3 regions of the Pseudomonas sp. HS6 genome follow, and region 3 is predicted to be linked to each of the others. Evidence: riboswitches for the same ligand, from Rfam matches in the RefSeq annotation. Region 3 holds a riboswitch; each other region holds the start of a gene.
The links. Region 3 has a riboswitch for cobalamin ahead of JJN09_RS04245 (CbtB domain-containing protein). Riboswitches for the same ligand answer to the same signal wherever they lie in the genome.
Positions count from the first base shown of each region.

Region 1 (5,822 bases), 2.0 Mb from region 3:
TCTGCTTATGACGATGCCGGCCCGCCTCGCCCTGATGTTCTTCGCAGCGCTGCTCAGCGCTTGCGCCAGCCGCACTCTGCCACCTGCGCCGGTGGTTCGTGCTCCGATTGTGTTCGGATCCTCCCAGGCCTTTTCTCCCGCTGCCGAAGACGTGCTGTTCCGTGCGCTCGGGCTGGTGGGCACGCCTTATCGCTGGGGCGGCAACACGCCGGACTCGGGTTTCGATTGCAGTGGCTTGATCGGTTTTGTCTACCGCGACGCCGCCGGCATCAGCCTGCCGCGCTCGACCCGCGAGTTGATCGTCATGCAGGCGCCGAATGTCGGCAAGGAAGGGCTGCAAACCGGCGACCTGATCTTCTTCGCGACCAATGGCGGCTCTCAAGTCAGCCATGCGGGAATCTACGTCGGGGAAGGGCGCTTTGTTCATGCACCGGCCACCGGTGGCACGGTGAAGCTGGACAGCCTGTCGAAGGCCTATTGGCAGAAAGCCTACCTGAGTGCCAAGCGCGTTCTGCAGCCGGAGCATCTGGCGCATAACCCATAGTCAGGCGAAACGATAAAAAAACCTGTGGGAGCACATTGGCTCTCACAGGTTTTTTTGCGTTTGGGCCCGGCTATTTAGCCGTTGATACTCGCCAGACCTTGTTCCCCACGTCGTCCGCCACCAGCAGCCCGCCTTGTTGGTCGATCACCACGCCGACCGGGCGACCCAAGGCGTTTTCATCTTTATCGAGGAAGCCAGTCAGTACATCCACTGGCGCTCCACTCGGCTTGCCGGCGGCAAACGGTACGAAGATCACCTTGTAGCCACTGTGCGGCTTACGGTTCCATGAGCCGTGCTGGCCGATGAATGCGCCTTCCTTGAATTGCGCCGGCAGCGTGTTGCCTTCGGCGAAAGACAAGCCCAGTGACGCTGTATGCGGGCCGACGGCGTAGTCCGGAGCGATGGCCTTGGCCACCATCTCTGGTTGTTGTGGTTTCACGCGCACATCGACGTGCTGGCCGTAATAGCTGAACGGCCAGCCATAGAAGCCGCCGTCCTTGACCGAGGTGATGTAGTCCGGCACCAGGTCGCTGCCGATATCGTCACGCTCGTTCACTGCTGTCCACAATGCTCCGCTTTGCGGCTCCCAGGCCAGGCCGTTGGGATTGCGAATGCCCGAGGCGAAGATCCGGTGATTGCCGGTCGCCCGGTCCACTTCCCAGATCGCCGCGCGACCTTCCTCCTGATCCAGGCCGTTTTCGCCGACGTTGCTGTTCGAGCCGACCGTAACGTACAGCTTGCTGCCGTCCTTGCTGGCGATGACGTTCTTGGTCCAGTGATGGTTGAGCGTGCCGCCCGGCAGATCCACGACCTTGATCGGCTGGCTCTTGATTTCCGTTGCGCCGGGCTCGTAGTGAAAGCGCAGCAGGCGGTCGGTGTCGGCGACGTACAGATCGTTACCGACTAGCGTCATGCCGAACGGTGAATTCAGATTTTGCAGAAATACCGTGCGGGTTTCCGCCACGCCGTCGTGATCGGCATCGCGCAACAGGGTGATGCGGTTCGGACTGGGGACGCCGGCGCCGGCGCGGTCCATGACTTTTTTCTTCACCCAGCCACGTATGCCTTTGCTATCGTCCGGTTTTGGCGGGGCATTGGTTTCCGCCACCAGCACATCGCCGTTGGGCAGCATGTATAGCCAGCGCGGGTGATCGAGGTTCTCGGCAAACGCTGCCACTTGAGTGCCTGCCGCTGGCGTCGGTTTCGCGCCGGCCGGCCAGCCGATCGCCGGGGCGATGTTCACCGTCGGAATCAGGGTCTTGTTCGGTTCGGGGAGTTTTGGAGACGGGCCGGTGCCGTCGGAAACTTGCAGGCTGGAGGATTCACCACAGGCGGTGAGCCCTCCGGCAAGTGCGATGACGAAAACGAGGTGGGGCTTGCGCATTATTTATCTTCCCTTATGAATGCATTTCTAATCATACATAAGTGCGCGAGCCGATGGTCCCCCCCTCAGCCGCGAGCTTCCTTGAACAGCACGGCAATGCCGGGGTGATAGTTGCCAGCCTCGCTGCGCAATTTGCGGTAGGCGTACGGGAAGTACCAGGCGACGGCGCAGGTGTGTTCCTTTTGCAGGTCGTCGACCATGTCCTGCAATTCTTCCGGGCTGGCGCTGTGCTGGGCTTTCTGTGGGGCGACGAACAGGCAGCCAAGTTTGAGATCGCTGGCGTAGCTGATGCGCTTCGCATCGCTGGTGATATCGACCAGGGCCTGGGTCAGATTCAGGCTGTTGACGCGTGGCCAGCGCTGGGTTGCCTGGATGTAGGCGCGATCTTCGGCGCCGGCCAGGAACAGGTCGGCGCGGGCATTGCGTTCGCCTTCCTCGTTCTGTTTGCGCGTGGCGGTATCGCGCAGTGTCACCAGTTCTGCCATCCACGCGGCGGCTGACAGCAGGCCGAGGTTGGCTTTTTCGTCGTGCCAGTACGGTGTGTCGTTGTCGCCGCGCACGGCGTTGTAGCGGTCGATACAGTCAAACCATCGTTCCAGCACCGGGCGCAGGAATTCCAGCCGCGGATTGCTGATGATCATGCCTTGCATGGTGCTCTCCCTTGTTATTGTGATGTGCTCTCTGCGTTCAAAAAGCATGGCTCTTTGATATCACTGCTGACAGTGTGGCACAAGATTGGCGTCAGATAATTGATCGACGGCAGTTATTCGCTTTCAGGGGGCCTCTTCATTTGACGCTCCACCCCCAACCCTCTAACCTTCGCGGCTTGTTTCAGGTGCTCTGTGACCGCTGTCGACAGAGTGAAACAGGGAAGCCGGTGAGGCGGGTCTTCAAGCGAAGAACCCTCGCGATCCCGGCGCTGCCCCCGCAACGGTAAATGAGTAAAAGCTGCGTCCGATGCCACTGCTGCAAAGCGGGAAGGCGCGCAGCCAGGCCAACGCCGCTCATGAGCCCGGAGACCGGCCTGATCCATCCAGCGGCATCACGGTGGGCGATGCCAGGCTTTTTGCCGTCTATTCTTGTGCCTGCCCGCCGTTATCCAGCCTCAACGGAGAGCTCCCTCATGACTGATTCCCCCGAACGCGACGAGCGTCACCTGGCGCGCATGCAGCGTAAAAAAGCCGTGATCGACGAGCGCATCGCCAATTCACCAGATGAATGCGGTCTGGTGCTGGTGTTGACCGGCAACGGCAAAGGCAAAAGCAGCTCGGCGTTCGGCATGCTTGCCCGCGCCATGGGCCACGGCATGCAGTGCGGCGTGGTGCAGTTCATCAAGGGTCGTAACAGCACAGGCGAAGAATTGTTTTTCCGTAGATTCCCCGAGCAGGTGCGCTTTCACGTGATGGGCGAAGGCTTCACCTGGGAAACCCAGGACCGCCAGCGTGACATCGCCGCCGCCGAGGCTGCCTGGGAAGTCTCCCGTGAGCTGTTGCGTGATCCGTCGATCGGTCTGGTGGTGCTCGATGAACTGAACATCGCCCTCAAGCATGGCTACCTCGATCTGGATCAGGTACTCAGCGATCTGCAGGCTCGTCCGCCGATGCAGCATGTGATCGTCACGGGTCGCGCTGCGAAGCCGGAAATGATCGAGATGGGCGACACCGTCACCGAAATGGGCATGATCAAGCACGCCTTTCAGGCCGGTATCAAAGCGCAGAAAGGCGTCGAACTTTGAATCAACCACGTCACTGCCCGGCGGTACTGATCGCCGCGCCGGCCTCCGGCCAGGGCAAGACCACCGTCACCGCCGCGCTGGCTCGCCTGCATCGCAATCAGGGGCGCAAGGTTCGCGTGTTCAAATGCGGCCCGGATTTTCTCGACCCGATGATCCTCGAACGTGCCAGCGGTGCGCCGGTCTATCAACTGGACATGTGGATGGTCGGCGAGCAGGAAAGTCGACGTCTGTTGTGGGAAGCCGCCGCTGAAGCGGATCTGATCCTGATCGAAGGCGTGATGGGCTTGTTCGACGGCACACCGTCGAGCGCCGATCTGGCGCGGCACTTCGGCGTGCCGGTGCTCGGCGTGATCGACGGCACCGCCATGGCCCAGACCTTCGGCGCCTTGGCCCTGGGGCTGGCGCGCTATCAGCCGGACTTGCCGTTCGCCGGCGTGCTGGCCAACCGTGTCGGCACTGTGCGCCACGCGCAGTTGCTTGAAGGCAGTCTCACCGAAGGCCTGCGCTGGTACGGCGCATTGTCCCGGGAAACCGGGATCGAATTGCCAAGCCGCCATCTCGGTCTGGTGCAGGCCAGCGAACTCAATGACCTCGATCTGCGCCTCGACGCCGCCGCTGAAGCGCTGGCCAGTACCTGCGAGGTAGCGCTGCCACCGGCCGTGGAATTCGCTGCGCCAGAAATCGTCAAGAACGAAAGACTGCTCGAAGGCGTACGGATTGCCGTCGCCCGTGACGAAGCCTTCGCCTTCACCTATGGCGCCAGTCTCGACCTTCTAAGGGCGATGGGCGCGGAGCTGAGTTTCTTCTCGCCGATCCGCGATACGCAATTACCTGAGGCCGACAGCTTGTACCTGCCCGGCGGTTATCCGGAGTTGCACCACGTTGCCTTGTCGCAGAACACCGACATGCTCAAAGCGATCCGCGCACATCACGCCGCCGGCAAACCGCTGCTCGCCGAATGTGGCGGCATGTTGTATCTGCTCGACTCCTTGACCGACGTCGAAGGTACCCGCGCCGAACTGGTCGGTTTGCTCAACGGTGATGCCGTGATGCAAAAACGACTGGCTGCGTTGGCGTTGCAGTCCGTGGAACTGCCGGAGGGCTTGCTGCGAGGTCACACCTATCACCATTCCCTGACCACCACCGAACTGACCCCCATCGCCCGTGGCCACAGCCCCAACGGCGGGCGCGGCGCGGAAGCGGTTTACCGGGAAGGGCGGATGACCGCTTCGTACGTGCATTTTTACTTCCCGTCGAATCCGTCGGCGATTGCCGCACTGTTGGTGCCATGACCGACAACGCATTCACTGAAACCGAGCGCGAAGCGGTCTATCGCGCCATCGCCGAACGTCGCGACATGCGCCACTTCAGCGGCGGCACGGTCGAGCCTGAATTGCTTCGCCGATTGCTTGAGGCCGCACATCAGGCGCCGAGCGTCGGCTTGATGCAGCCGTGGCGCTTCATCCGTATTAGCGACCGCGCCTTGCGCGGCCAGATCCAGGATCTTGTAGAGGAAGAACGCGTACGCACCGCCGAAGCCCTAGGCGAGCGCAGCGACGAGTTCATGAAGCTTAAAGTCGAAGGCATCAATGATTGCGCCGAAGTGCTGGTTGCATCATTGATGGACGATCGCGAGCGACACATTTTCGGCCGCCGCACGCTGCCGGAGATGGACATGGCGTCGCTGTCCTGCGCGATCCAGAACCTGTGGCTGGCGGCTCGCGCCGAAGGCCTGGGCATGGGCTGGGTGTCGCTGTTCGAGCCGCAGGCGCTGGCCAATCTGCTGAAACTGCCGGTCGGGGCCAAGCCGTTGGCGGTTCTTTGTCTGGGGCCAGTCAAGGAATTCTATCCGGCGCCGATGCTGGTACTCGAAGGGTGGGCGCAGGTGCGTCCGCTCAATGAGCTGCTGTATGAAAATTTCTGGGGAGTGAGTCAATGAGTGTGGCGTTGTTGAGTGTCGCCGCGGTTGCGCTGGACGCGCTGCTGGGTGAACCGAAACGCTGGCATCCGCTGGTGGCGTTCGGCAATTTCGCCGGGCGCATCGAGCAACGTTTCAATAGCGGCGGTCGCGGCTGGCGCAGCCATGGTGTTACTGCGTGGGTGATTGCAGTGCTGCCGCTGACCCTGCTGGCCACGGCATTGTCCTGGGCGCCTTATGT
Region 1 covers NZ_CP067412.1:5,497,591-5,503,412, forward strand. Annotated here, with positions in the region: gene JJN09_RS24930 (C40 family peptidase) at 8-544, shown strand; gene JJN09_RS24935 (sorbosone dehydrogenase family protein) at 615-1,928, opposite strand; gene JJN09_RS24940 (hypothetical protein) at 1,994-2,578, opposite strand; cobalamin riboswitch at 2,745-2,971, shown strand; gene cobO (cob(I)yrinic acid a,c-diamide adenosyltransferase) at 3,052-3,663, shown strand; gene JJN09_RS24950 (cobyrinate a,c-diamide synthase) at 3,660-4,955, shown strand; gene bluB (5,6-dimethylbenzimidazole synthase) at 4,952-5,602, shown strand; gene cbiB (adenosylcobinamide-phosphate synthase CbiB) at 5,599-5,822, shown strand, end outside.
Region 1: linked by a shared signal. The riboswitch ahead of cobO (cob(I)yrinic acid a,c-diamide adenosyltransferase) and the one ahead of JJN09_RS04245 (CbtB domain-containing protein) in region 3 are both predicted to bind cobalamin.

Region 2 (5,822 bases), 670 kb from region 3:
ATAGGCGTGTGCGCCAAAGCTGCCAAGCATTAAAACCAGCGCGATTTTCTTGAAGTTCATGATGTTCACCGTCTCGTTGAGGACCGTGTTTGTTCACGGGTTGAAGACGATGCTAAGGGCTGGAGCGATGCTGAAAAATCGGCAGGTTGGACAAACACTGTTGCTGGAATTTGTATGAATGTCTCCTGCCTCAGCGCGTTACTTGAACACCGGCACAGCAGCCGATCCATCCGACTGCTTGAGATACTCACGCAACCGCCCGCCGATTTCCGCGATCTTCGCCTCTCCCTCACGCAGCGCATGCGGGTTGGTGTGCACGGAGTAGTTTCCCAGCGCCAGGTCATAGGGATGTGGTTGCGCCGAGCCGATCACGAACACCGTGCCTTCACGCATAGCCTTCAGCGTCACGGCGCCGCTGCCAGGTTCGAAGACCGCCATTTCGCCCGCGCTGACCAGGTCCGGCGCCGCCAGCAATCCACGGCTGACACTCAGCCACAAGGACTCGTGACCTCCAGGCGGCGTGTACGTCCAGGATTCCCCGGCGCCCAACGTGACCAACAAGTAATTCATTCCCGCAGGCGCCCGAACCGGGCTCTGGACACCTTGGTGCCTGCCCAGAATCACTCGCGCCGGCCCCACTTCAGGCATCGCGCCGGACTCCAGGTATTGGCTGTCGACACTGGCGTTTTCCAGCTCTGGAGGCAGCGCCACCCACAGTTGAAAGCCCTGAATCCGCTGTGAGGTGCCGACCGACATTTCCTTGCCGTGCCAGACCCCACCGCCCGCCCGCATCCACTCGACACCACCGTAATCAATCATTCCCTTGCCCGATTCGGCGTCCTCGAAGCGCAAGTTGCCTTCGGTAATCACCGTGACCGTGGCGATCCCCGAATGCGGATGCATCGGCATGCCGTGAATGAACGAGGCCTCACCTTCAAACAGATCGAGGAACACGAACGGCTTGATCAGATGGCCCAGATCAGATGGGCTCATCAGCCGGACGATCGAGCCGTGCCCGCTGCCGCTGGTGCGGTAGCGAATGGCTCGCAGGTTTTGAGTTTCACGGGTATAGCCAGAAAGTTGTTGCTGAACGGTCATGATGATTACTCGATTGTGTCGCGGGGTGCGGCCAACAAAAAATGCTGAAGCGCGGTGAAGGAACCTGTCCTTCACCGCGCTCGGGTATCAACCGCGACGAGCGTCGAGGCTGAAGCGGCCGGCGCCGAAGGCCACGACCTGCAACAGGCCTCCGGCCATGGCGATGTTCTTGAAGAAGTGGATGAACTGGTTCTGGTCAGCCAGCGCACTGTGGAAGGCCAGCGCGGTAAACACGCTGAAAGCGGCCAGTACAGCGGCGACGGTGCGGGTACGGTATCCGGCGATCAGCGCCAGACCACCACCAACTTCGACGATGATCGCCACTGCCAGCGCCACTTGTGGCAGCGGCAGACCGACAGAGCCGATGTAACCGATCATCATGGCCGGAGCGGCGAGTTTGGAAAAACCGGAGAGAATGAAAATCACGCTGAGCAATACGCGGCCGATCAAGGCAGCCGAAGCTTGTTTAGTGTCGGAAGCGTTCTGTTCAGTAGCCTTTGTTTGAGCGATGTTTGCAGAAGTAGCCATGGGAGTATTTCCTTCAATGGGGTCCGGTTCGACCTGAACCGTCCGGATGAAGAAATGTTGCGCCTCGACAGCTCATCTGAATAGCCGACTAATTTAGATCATTACGTTCGACAAAATAGGTAAGCTGCCGACTCTAGTCCAAACGCGGGCTCAATGGCGATTCGAGGAAACAGGCATGATCTCCGATCCAGGCACACCGACACTCGATCAACTGCGCGTATTCCTGACGGTCGTTGAAGTTGGCAGTTTTGCAGCCGCTGCACGCAAGCTTCACCGCGCGACGTCGGTCATCAGCTACTCGATCGCCAACCTGGAGACGCAATTGGGCGTGACCCTGTTCGATCGCGAGACCACCCGCAAGCCGCAACTGACTGACGCCGGCCGTACTGTGCTGGCCGAAGCCCGGACCATTGCCAACGGCGTGCACGGCTTGCGCGCCAAGGTCAAAGGCCTGCTTCAGGGGCTGGAAGCCGAAGTGCATGTGGTGCTCGATGTGATGCTGCCTGCCGAGCGCGTAGTCGATGCGCTGAAATCCTTTCGGGAAGAATTCCCCACCGTCGCCTTGCACCTGCACATGGAAGCACTCGGTGCCGTGACCGAACGGGTGATCAATCGCGGCGCGGTGGTCGGCGTCAGCGGGCCGATGAACGACGGCATCAACGGCATCGAAAGAATCGGCATCGGCAGCGTCGAGCTGATTCCGGTGGCGGCGCCGAATCATCCGCTGGCCTCAGGCGAAACCAACGTTCCGGGTGCCGGGCGCGAGCACACGCAACTGGTGCTGTCCGACCGCTCGCGACTGACTCAGGACAAGGAGTTCGCCGTGCTGAGCAACCGCACCTGGCGCCTGGCGGACCTGGGCGCCAAACACATGTTGCTGCGTGAAGGCATCGGCTGGGGGAACATGCCGAGGCCGATGATTCAGGAGGATCTGGACAACGGCCGACTGGTACAACTGAATTTGTCGGAGTACGCCAGCGGGCAATACACCTTCGACGCCATCTACCGCACCGATGTGCCACCGGGCCCTGCGGCGCGGTGGCTGATCGAACGTTTCGTGCAACAAAGCACCGCGTAGCCAGAAAAATGGAGATTGAAATGGGAACAGGGACTGTTAAACGTGTCGTGGTCGTAGGTGCCGGCATCGTCGGCGCGTCTGTTGCGTATCACCTGGCCTGCAAGGGCGCGGAGGTGACCGTGGTCGAAGCTGGAGATATCGCAAGCGGTGTGACCGGGCGCTCGTTTGCATGGATCAACACCTCACACAGCGGGCCTGATCCTGTCGCACAAATTCGTGGGGCAGCCATTCAGGAATACCGTCGACTCGAAGCACAGTTGCCCGGGCTGGAGATTCGATGGACCGGTTCCCTGTCATACGGCGCGGGGTCGGATAACGGGCTGCCAGCCGCCAATCCCCCCCTCCACGACACAGCTGTCTCAGCCGCAAGTGCTCGAACTTGAGCCCAATCTCAGGCGTCCCCCGCAACAGGCTTTTTACGATTGCGAAGAGGGTGCACTGGACGCCGTACAAGCCACCCACGCATTGATCGCAGGTGCCCAGACACTTGGCGCAAAAGTGCTTACGCAAACCAGAGTGCTCGGTTTGACTACCCGCGACGCCAGGGTGACAGGCATCGAGACCGCGATGAGTATCATCGAGTGCGACGTGGTCATACTGGCCGCCGGGACCGGTATCACGCAACTGACGCAGAGCCTGAACCTGCCCCTTCCAATCGAGGCCTCCCCCGCCATTTTCATCCGCTACCGGATGCAACCCGATCGGGTGAACACGCTGATTTCCAGTCCTGAAATGGAAGTGAGACAAGACTCGGTAGGGGTTTTGCTGGCGGCGGAGGACTATCTGGACGACGCCCTGGAAAACCGCCCTGAAGCAATAGCGCTACGAACCGCAGCTGCCATCCAGAACGAATTGAGCGGGATCATTTCCATCGAACCGGAATCGGCGTGTGTCGGGCTCAGACCCATTGCTGCGGACGGCATACCCGTGATCGGCTATCTCCCCGAAGCCGATGGCGTCTACGTCTGCACGATGCATCCGGGCGTGACGCTGGCGGCGGTTGTGGGTCGTCTGGCCAGTGAGGAAATCATCGAAGGAGAGGACTCCTCTGCGTTGAGCGCGTGCCGTCCGGATCGATTTTTTCAGACGTGAGAACGCTGGCGGCTGTCGAATAATCCGCAACGGTCATCCGCAACCCATGTTGACGAGCGGTCATCCGAGTGTTCAGATGCCGCCCTGTTTCAGGTGTCCCATGCCGCCGTGCATGGGGTGAAACGGGAAACCGGTACGTTCTTTTTGAACAAGTCCGGTGCTGCCCCCGCAACGGTAGGCGCGTGATGCTTTCGATACACCACTGTGGCCAGAAGGCCATGGGAAGGTGAAAGCGTCCATACGCGCGAGCCCGGAGACCGGCCTGAAATGTCTGTTTGGCAAAATCCTGCGGTGGGCGGGCATGGGCCGGTGTCGGCGTGTGCGCGATGCCTTCTCCTGCATGCTCTTCTGCGAAGATCCTTTCGAGAAGACAATGATTCGACCTTTCAACACTCCGGCTCCATCCCTGTTGCTTGGCTGTCTGTTCAGCCCCCTGTTGCTGGCGGATGACGCGCCGCTCGAACTCACTCAGCAAATCGTTTCCGCGCCCTCTGTGGAGTCCACGACCGTGGCCGACATGGCGCAGTTCGGCAGCAAAGTCGAGATTGTCACCCGCGAGCAGATCGAGCGCGCCGGCCCCAGCGCCGATGTCACCCGCGTTATGCAAATGTTTATTCCCGGCCTGTACGTCGCGCCGAAAAACGGCCCGTTCGACTACGGCACTTACTCCCTGCTGGGCGGGCGCAACGATGACACGCTGATCCTGCTCGACGGCGTACGCCTGAACAATCGCCTGTACGGCGGCCTGTATCTGGACACCCTGCCGGCCAATGCCATAGAACGCATCGAAGTGCTCAAGGGAGGGCAAAGCCTGCTGTTCGGCACTCAGGCCGTGTCCGGCGTGATCAACATCGTCACGCGCAGCCCGCAGTCCCGCAAAGCCTCCGGCGAAGTGAACATGGGCGTGGACACGTTCGGCGGCACCACCGAGGATGCGCGGGTCGAGAACATCTTCACCAACGGTTTCGGCGACCTGGGCCTGCTGGCGTACGTCAGCCATAACGTTTCGGACGGTTATCAGCCATTTCGCAATCGCGACATCAAGAACGACAGCGAAAAGAATCGCGCCTACGAAGTCACCACGTTCGGCGGCAAGGCCATTCAGTCCTTTGGCGACGATGCGCGTATGGAGCTGTTCTACCAATACGCCGACGCCAACCTCGACTTCGCCCGCCCGGTCGACAACCACAAGACCACCAACGACCGCATCCAGCAGATCGCCACGGCGACCTTCGAACAGAACATCAACGAGCGCCTGAGCTATTTCGTCAAAGGCCACATCAACGACTGGGACACCCGCTACACGCGTATCAACAACACCGCCAATGGCGGCACAAAAACCATCAATCACAACGACTACTGGGGCTTCACCGACTGGGGTGTGCAGGCCGAAGGCAAGGCTGAATTACCCGGTGGCCATGTGCTGGTGTTCGGTACGGACAACCAGTGGTTCAAGGGCCAGGACGATGTGCTGATCATCGACAACGACAAGGCCGAAGCCCACGCGCTCTACACTCAGTTGCGCCCGCAGATCGACAGCCTGCCCGACTGGCACCCGAGCATCGGCATCCGTCACGAGGCTATGAGCGGCGGCGACAGCGCCACGGTCGGCATGCTCACTTCGCTGTACGACCTAAGCGAAAACTGGTCTGTGCGCGGTCAGTACGGCACGGCTTACAAACTGCCGAACGCCGAGCAACTGTTCGTCAACGAACCGGGCGACGAGTTGGGTAACCGCAACCTGAAACCCGAGAAAAGTCGCAACGCCGAACTCGGCCTCGACTACAAAGGCCTGCTGCTCGATCGCGAGTTCAGTGCCAGCGTCACCCTGTTCAAACGCAAGATCGACGACCTGATTACCCTCGACGATATCCAGTGGGTCAACGGCCAGGGACAGATCCAGATGCGCGGTTTCGAGGCGGACGCCAAACTCGCGCTCAACGAGCAATGGAGCTTGCAAGCTGACATGACCCGCAACCTCACCGAATCGCGTGCTGGCGTCACGCTCAACGATGTGCCGAGCTTT
Region 2 covers NZ_CP067412.1:1,587,601-1,593,422, forward strand. Annotated here, with positions in the region: gene JJN09_RS07170 (DUF2790 domain-containing protein) at 1-60, opposite strand, end outside; gene JJN09_RS07175 (pirin family protein) at 199-1,098, opposite strand; gene JJN09_RS07180 (DoxX family protein) at 1,186-1,626, opposite strand; gene JJN09_RS07185 (LysR family transcriptional regulator) at 1,802-2,704, shown strand; partial or broken gene JJN09_RS07190 (NAD(P)/FAD-dependent oxidoreductase) at 2,725-3,796, shown strand; cobalamin riboswitch at 3,871-4,077, shown strand; gene JJN09_RS07195 (TonB-dependent siderophore receptor) at 4,170-5,822, shown strand, end outside.
Region 2: linked by a shared signal. The riboswitch ahead of JJN09_RS07195 (TonB-dependent siderophore receptor) and the one ahead of JJN09_RS04245 (CbtB domain-containing protein) in region 3 are both predicted to bind cobalamin.

Region 3 (5,822 bases):
GCGTTCGCTGCGGCATAAAAAACGGCGCCCCGTGAGCGCCGTTTTTTTTGCGTGAAATTCAAGAACCTTCGCGAGCAAGCTCGCTCCCACATTGGACCTTTGTCGTTCACAAATCCTCTGTGGGAGCGAGCTTGCTCGCGAAGTGGTCTTCAGGGGCGATACAAATGCGCATGCCCCGCGCGATACAGCGACGACTCACTGAAATGATCGCTACCCAACACCCGTCCAACCAGAATCAACGCCGTTCGCCGAAACCCCTTGGCGGCCACTTTCCCGGCAATATCCTCCAGTGTTCCCGTCACCCAGTCCTGATCCGGCCACGTCGCCCGGTGGATCACCGCAATCGGGCAGTCCGCTCCGTAGTGCGGCAGCAACTCGGCAAGGATCTTCTGCAAATGATTGACCCCCAGATGAATCGCCATGGTCGCCCCGTGCTGCGCCAGGTTGCCCAGTTCCTCGCCGGCAGGCATCGCGGTCTTGTCCGCGTAACGGGTCAGGATCACGCTTTGCGAAATGTCCGGCAGTGTGAGCTCGGCGCCTAATAGCGCGGCGCAAGCGGCGGTGGCCGTAACGCCGGGAATGATCTCGAACGGGATTTCCAACTCGCGCAGATAGCGAATCTGCTCGCCGATGGCGCCATACAGGCTCGGATCGCCCGAATGCACGCGCGCCACATCCTGGCCTTTGGCGTGGGCGTCCTTGATCAGATCGATGATCTGTTCCAGGTGCAACTCGGCGCTGTTGACCACGATTTCAGCCGAATGACCGTCCAGCACTGCCGTGGGCACCAGCGAACCTGCATAGATGATCACCGGGCAGCTGCGGATCAGCCGCTGGCCTTTGACAGTGATCAATTCCGGGTCGCCGGGGCCGGCGCCGATGAAGTAAACGGTCATCGTTGGATCCTGTGAAAGTAGGGCAGGTCGAGGCTTCAAGAGCACTTCAGATGAAGAATGCTCATGATCGAAAGCGGGGATTATCGGGAATTTATGCCGCGCCGGCCAATGCCAGGGTTGCCTGGGCGTATTTTTGCCGGGAAATCAGCAGTTTTGCCGGGGCCTGGATCAGTTGTTCGGCAAGCGCCAGTGCGGCACTTTCCGCCACGCCGTAGCAACCGGTGCGTTCGAAAGCGATCTGCGAATGATGACTAAGGCGTTGCTGATAACTGGCCAGCTCTTCGCTGCTGAAGTACAGCAACGGCAGCGCCAGTTGTGCCGCCAGTTCTTGCAGTCCGGGTTCGTCGCGTTTCAGGTCGATGCTGGCCAGCGCTTTGACCGCATCGAGTTCGATGCGATGGGCCTGCAGAGCCTGGTCGAGCAAGGCGCGCAGCGTACTGGCCGGGCAGCCGCGCTGGCAGCCCAGGCCGACCACAAAGGTCGGCGCTGCGCTGTCATCGGTCATGCGTGGTATTGACCATCGCTTTTGCGGCGGAACAACCAGGCGCTGATCAGGCCCAGGGCCAGCCAGAACGCCACGTTGGTCAACTGCGAAGCGATTTTGAACTGAGCTTCCAGTGCTTCCGGCGCGAGCATCGAATGCACTTGCGGTTGCGGAGCACCGATGATGTGCGGCACGGCGAGGATCGCCACGCCGAGGATCTTCAGCAGCCAGTTGCCACCGAACACGATCAAGGCCAGGCCAGCAGCGGTAGACGCGGCAGTACCGATCCACCACATCTGGCGCGACGCCAGGTCTGCGGCAGCGGTGCCCGGCAGTTCAGGCGGCAGGCCCAGTGTCGGGGCGAGCACGAAAGTCGCGTAACCCGCCAGGCCCCAGAGCAGGCCTTGCGAGGTTTTGGTCGGCGCACGCAGCGTGTAAAGACCGGCCAGCATCAGGGCGAACCCCACGGCCACGACCAGATTGCCGCCAGTGGTGGAAACCACGCGTTGCCAGCCATCTTCCGGCTCCCAGGCTTCGGCATCGTGGGTGTGGGCGGCGGTGCCGGCGGCGTGTTCGTGGACTTCGGCAACCGGCTCGGCTTTCTCGAAGGTCTCTGCCTGGAGAATCAGCGGCGACACCCAAAAGCTTTGCAGCAACGTCAGGAGCAGGGCGGCCAGAAGGCCGGTGAAACCTGCGGTCTGCGCAATACGCTTGATCATGTCGTCAGGTCTCAGTGGCACGGGAACGCGGCGCTGTGGCGGGTATCGTGCGCGGCGTTGTGCACCGCTTCGATGTGCGAGAAACCGGCGAAGTAGACCAGGCTGGCACCCAGGATCGACGCGAAGACCGCAGCGGTCAGGCGTTGGCTCAGGGTGGTGGTGCTGGAGATTTTGTCCGTATTGCTGCCGGTGCTGCTGATGATCGACATGGCGCTTCCCTCTGGAGTGTCAGCGGGTGAACGGTGCGCATGAAAACCCCTGCGAGTCGGGCACGCAGAGGTTCGAACAGCGCCCGCCCACCGCGGGTTTGTTATGTTCAGTGACGCAAGATGCGCACTGTGTGTTGCGGGCCGGTCTCCGGGCTCACGAGGGGTTGGCGTCAGGCCGACCTGCAAGCGTCACCTTCCCATGCCCGGGGGCACAGTGGATCTGACACTTCGCTCGCTTACCGTTGCGGGGGCAGCACCGGACTGACATGGCTTTAGAGTAAAGCACATGATTCACCGGTTTCCCGTTTCACCCTGTGAAGGGCACCCGTAACAAGTTGTGTAGGAGACCATGAGGGGGGGATTTGAGTCAATTGGGATTGGGGGCATATCCGTTGCTGCGGTAACGGCTTCTTAGGGTTCCGCCCTTACGGCGGGTCACTTTTGACAAACGCCTCAAAAGTAACCAAAAAGGCTGCACCCTGACGTTCGGCCCCTCGCTGAGGCTCGGGGTTCCTTCGCTCCGGGATTGATCCGGGGGCATCGCCTACGGTTTGCTTCGCTGCACCTCCTCTCGATGTGTTTGGCTTCGCCAAACGGTCGCTGCGCTCCCACCCCCGGATCAATCCCTCCACTCAGCCTGCCGACGGGCCTTGAGGTCAAAAGCTTCACTTGAGCTAACGCTCATCGTTTTGAGTGGGGAGGGGCATGGCGTGTTCGGCTTTGGTTTTGTGGTGGATTCACCCCTCACCCCAGCCCTCTCCCCTAGGAGAGGGAGCCGATTTGTGGGCTTTTCAACGCCTGAGTTCAACGCGGTATCGCATGTCGGCGTACCTCTGCCAAACCACTCGATCAGCTCCCTCTCCCCGAGGAAAGGGAGCTGATTCGTGTGTTTTTCAAAACCTGAGTTCAACGCGATATCGCACGTCGGCGAACCTCTCCCAAACGCCTCGATCAGTCCCCTCTCCCTCCGGGAGAGGGCTAGGGTGAGGGGCTCTTGATCTGGATTTTGCTCTGGCTCTGGCTCTGGCTCTGGCTCTGGCTTTTGATTTTTTGCCCCTTCGGCAGGCCGAGCGGAGGTGTCCATCAGGGGGTAGGCGCGCAGCGCCGTGCGGCGTAGCCGCATACATCGAGAGGAGGTGCAGCGAAGCAAACCGTAGGCGATGCCCCCTGATAGACACCGTAGCGAGGGAACACTGAGCCTCTGCGAAGTGCCGTACGCCGGGGCCAAGACTTTTTGGTTACTTTTGACTGGGCCGGCATTCCGGGCGTTTGTCAAAAGTGACCCGCCGTAAGGGCGGAACCCTAGGAAGCCGTTACCGCAGCAACGGATATGCTCACAAATCCCAAAACCGAAAAACAACGCCCATTGACCCATCACGAACCCATGCGTAGCCTTGCGCTTTCGAGGTTCTTCGGCCCACGCCGAAGCTAAGAAGGGAACGCGGTCCAAGCCGCGGCTGCCCCCGCAACTGTGAACGGTGCTGTTCGCTGCCACGCCACTGCCAACTCAACCCAGAGCCAGCGGGAAGGCGCAGCGAAAACCGGGCCAAGGCCCGAACACCGTCAGCCAGGAGACCTGCCTCGTCACAGATTCTCACTTTCAACCGGGCGGGGTGATCCGGTGGCGAACTCTCCAGGCACGCATCCGCGTTGCCGGTCTCGTCCCGTATGCCCGCCACCTTGCCAAAGGGCATCCGATGAAAACACTGGCCAAACTCCCTGTCACCATCGTCACCGGCTTCCTCGGCTCGGGTAAAACCACCTTGCTGCGGCACATGCTCGATAACGCCCAGGGCCGCCGCATCGCGGTGATCGTCAACGAGTTTGGCGAGCTGGGCATCGACGGTGAAATCCTCAAGCAGTGCACTATCGGCTGCACCGAAGAAGAAGCCACCGGCCGCGTCTACGAACTGGCCAACGGCTGCCTGTGCTGCACGGTGCAGGAAGAGTTCTTCCCGGTGATGCGCGAACTGGTGGCCCGTCGCGGCGACCTCGACCATATCCTGATCGAAACCTCGGGCCTGGCCCTGCCAAAACCGCTGGTGCAAGCCTTCCAGTGGCCGGAAATTCGCAGCGCCTGCACCGTTGACGCCGTGATCACCGTAGTCGACAGCCCGGCCGTGGCCGCCGGCACCTTCGCCGCGTTCCCGGATCAGGTCGACGCCCAGCGCAAACTCGACCCGAACCTGGACCACGAATCGCCACTGCACGAACTGTTCGCCGATCAACTGGCCAGCGCCGACCTGGTGATCCTCAACAAAGCCGACCAGACCAGCCCGGAAGACCTCGCTCGCGTGCGCCTGGAAGTCGCCGAAGAACTGCCGCCGGCAGTGAAAATCATCGAAGCCAGCAACGGTCGCCTGCCGCTGGATGTGCTGATTGGTCTGGGTGCCGGTTCCGAAGAGCACATCGACAGTCGCCACAGCCATCACGATCACCACCACGGTGAAGGCGATGACGATCATGATGACCACGATCACGACGCTTTCGACTCGATCTCCATCGAATTGCCGCAAGCCGACGAAAGCCTGCTGCTCGACGCACTGACGCAACTGGTGGTTCAGCACGGCATTCTGCGAGTCAAAGGTTTCGCGGCGATTCCAAACAAGCCGATGCGGCTGTTGATTCAGGGCGTGGGCACGCGTTTCGACAAGCACTTCGACCGTCAGTGGGGCGCCGATGAGGCACGGGTTACCCGACTGGTGTTGATCGGTCAGGAACTGGACGCGGCCAAGCTCGAAGCGCAACTGCGCGCCGCGCTCAGCGTTTAAGCCATGCACCTGCTCAGGACCCAGCCCGGCGGTTTCGTGTCGGATGACAACATTGCCGACCTTGGACAAACCCCCGCCGAGCTGGTGATCCTGTGCAGCGGCGACTCCAGCCTTGCGCTGCTCGCCGAAGCGGCGCAGCAGCTGCCCGACGATTATCCGAGCGTGCGGCTGGCCAACCCGATGCAGGTGCAGAACCATGCATCGGTCGACCTGTACGTCGACGAAGTGCTGCGCCACGCTAAGGTCATTCTGATCTCGCTGCACGGCGGCATCGCTTATTGGCGGTATGGCGTCGAGCGGCTGGTCGAGTTGTCCGAACGCGGTGTGCAGGTGATTCTGGTGCCGGGCGATGACCGTCCCGACCCGGAGCTCAGCGACTTGAGCACCGTGGGCGTCGAGGATCGCGACCGGCTCTGGCAGTTTCTGCGTCAGGGCGGCATGGGCAATGCGCTGGACTTTTTCCGTTGCCTGGCCAATCGCTGGCTGGCGCGGGATTACGTGTGGGGCGAGCCGCAAACGCTGCCGCGCACGGCGATTTACCACCCGAATAAAAACACCGCCGCACTGAGTGACTGGCAAGCCGATTGGCTGTCCGGTCAACCGGTGGCGGCGGTGTTGTTTTACCGTTCGCATTTGCAAGCGGCCAACACGGCGTTTATCGACGTGTTCTGCCAACGGCTGCAGGCTGCCGGACTCAATCCGCTGCCGATCGCCGTGGCCAGTTTGAAAGAGCCCGGCTGCCT
Region 3 covers NZ_CP067412.1:916,211-922,032, forward strand. Annotated here, with positions in the region: gene cobM (precorrin-4 C(11)-methyltransferase) at 150-896, opposite strand; gene JJN09_RS04235 (cobalamin biosynthesis protein) at 988-1,401, opposite strand; gene JJN09_RS04240 (CbtA family protein) at 1,398-2,099, opposite strand; gene JJN09_RS04245 (CbtB domain-containing protein) at 2,111-2,308, opposite strand; cobalamin riboswitch at 2,430-2,652, opposite strand; cobalamin riboswitch at 3,697-3,907, shown strand; gene cobW (cobalamin biosynthesis protein CobW) at 4,006-5,079, shown strand; gene cobN (cobaltochelatase subunit CobN) at 5,083-5,822, shown strand, end outside.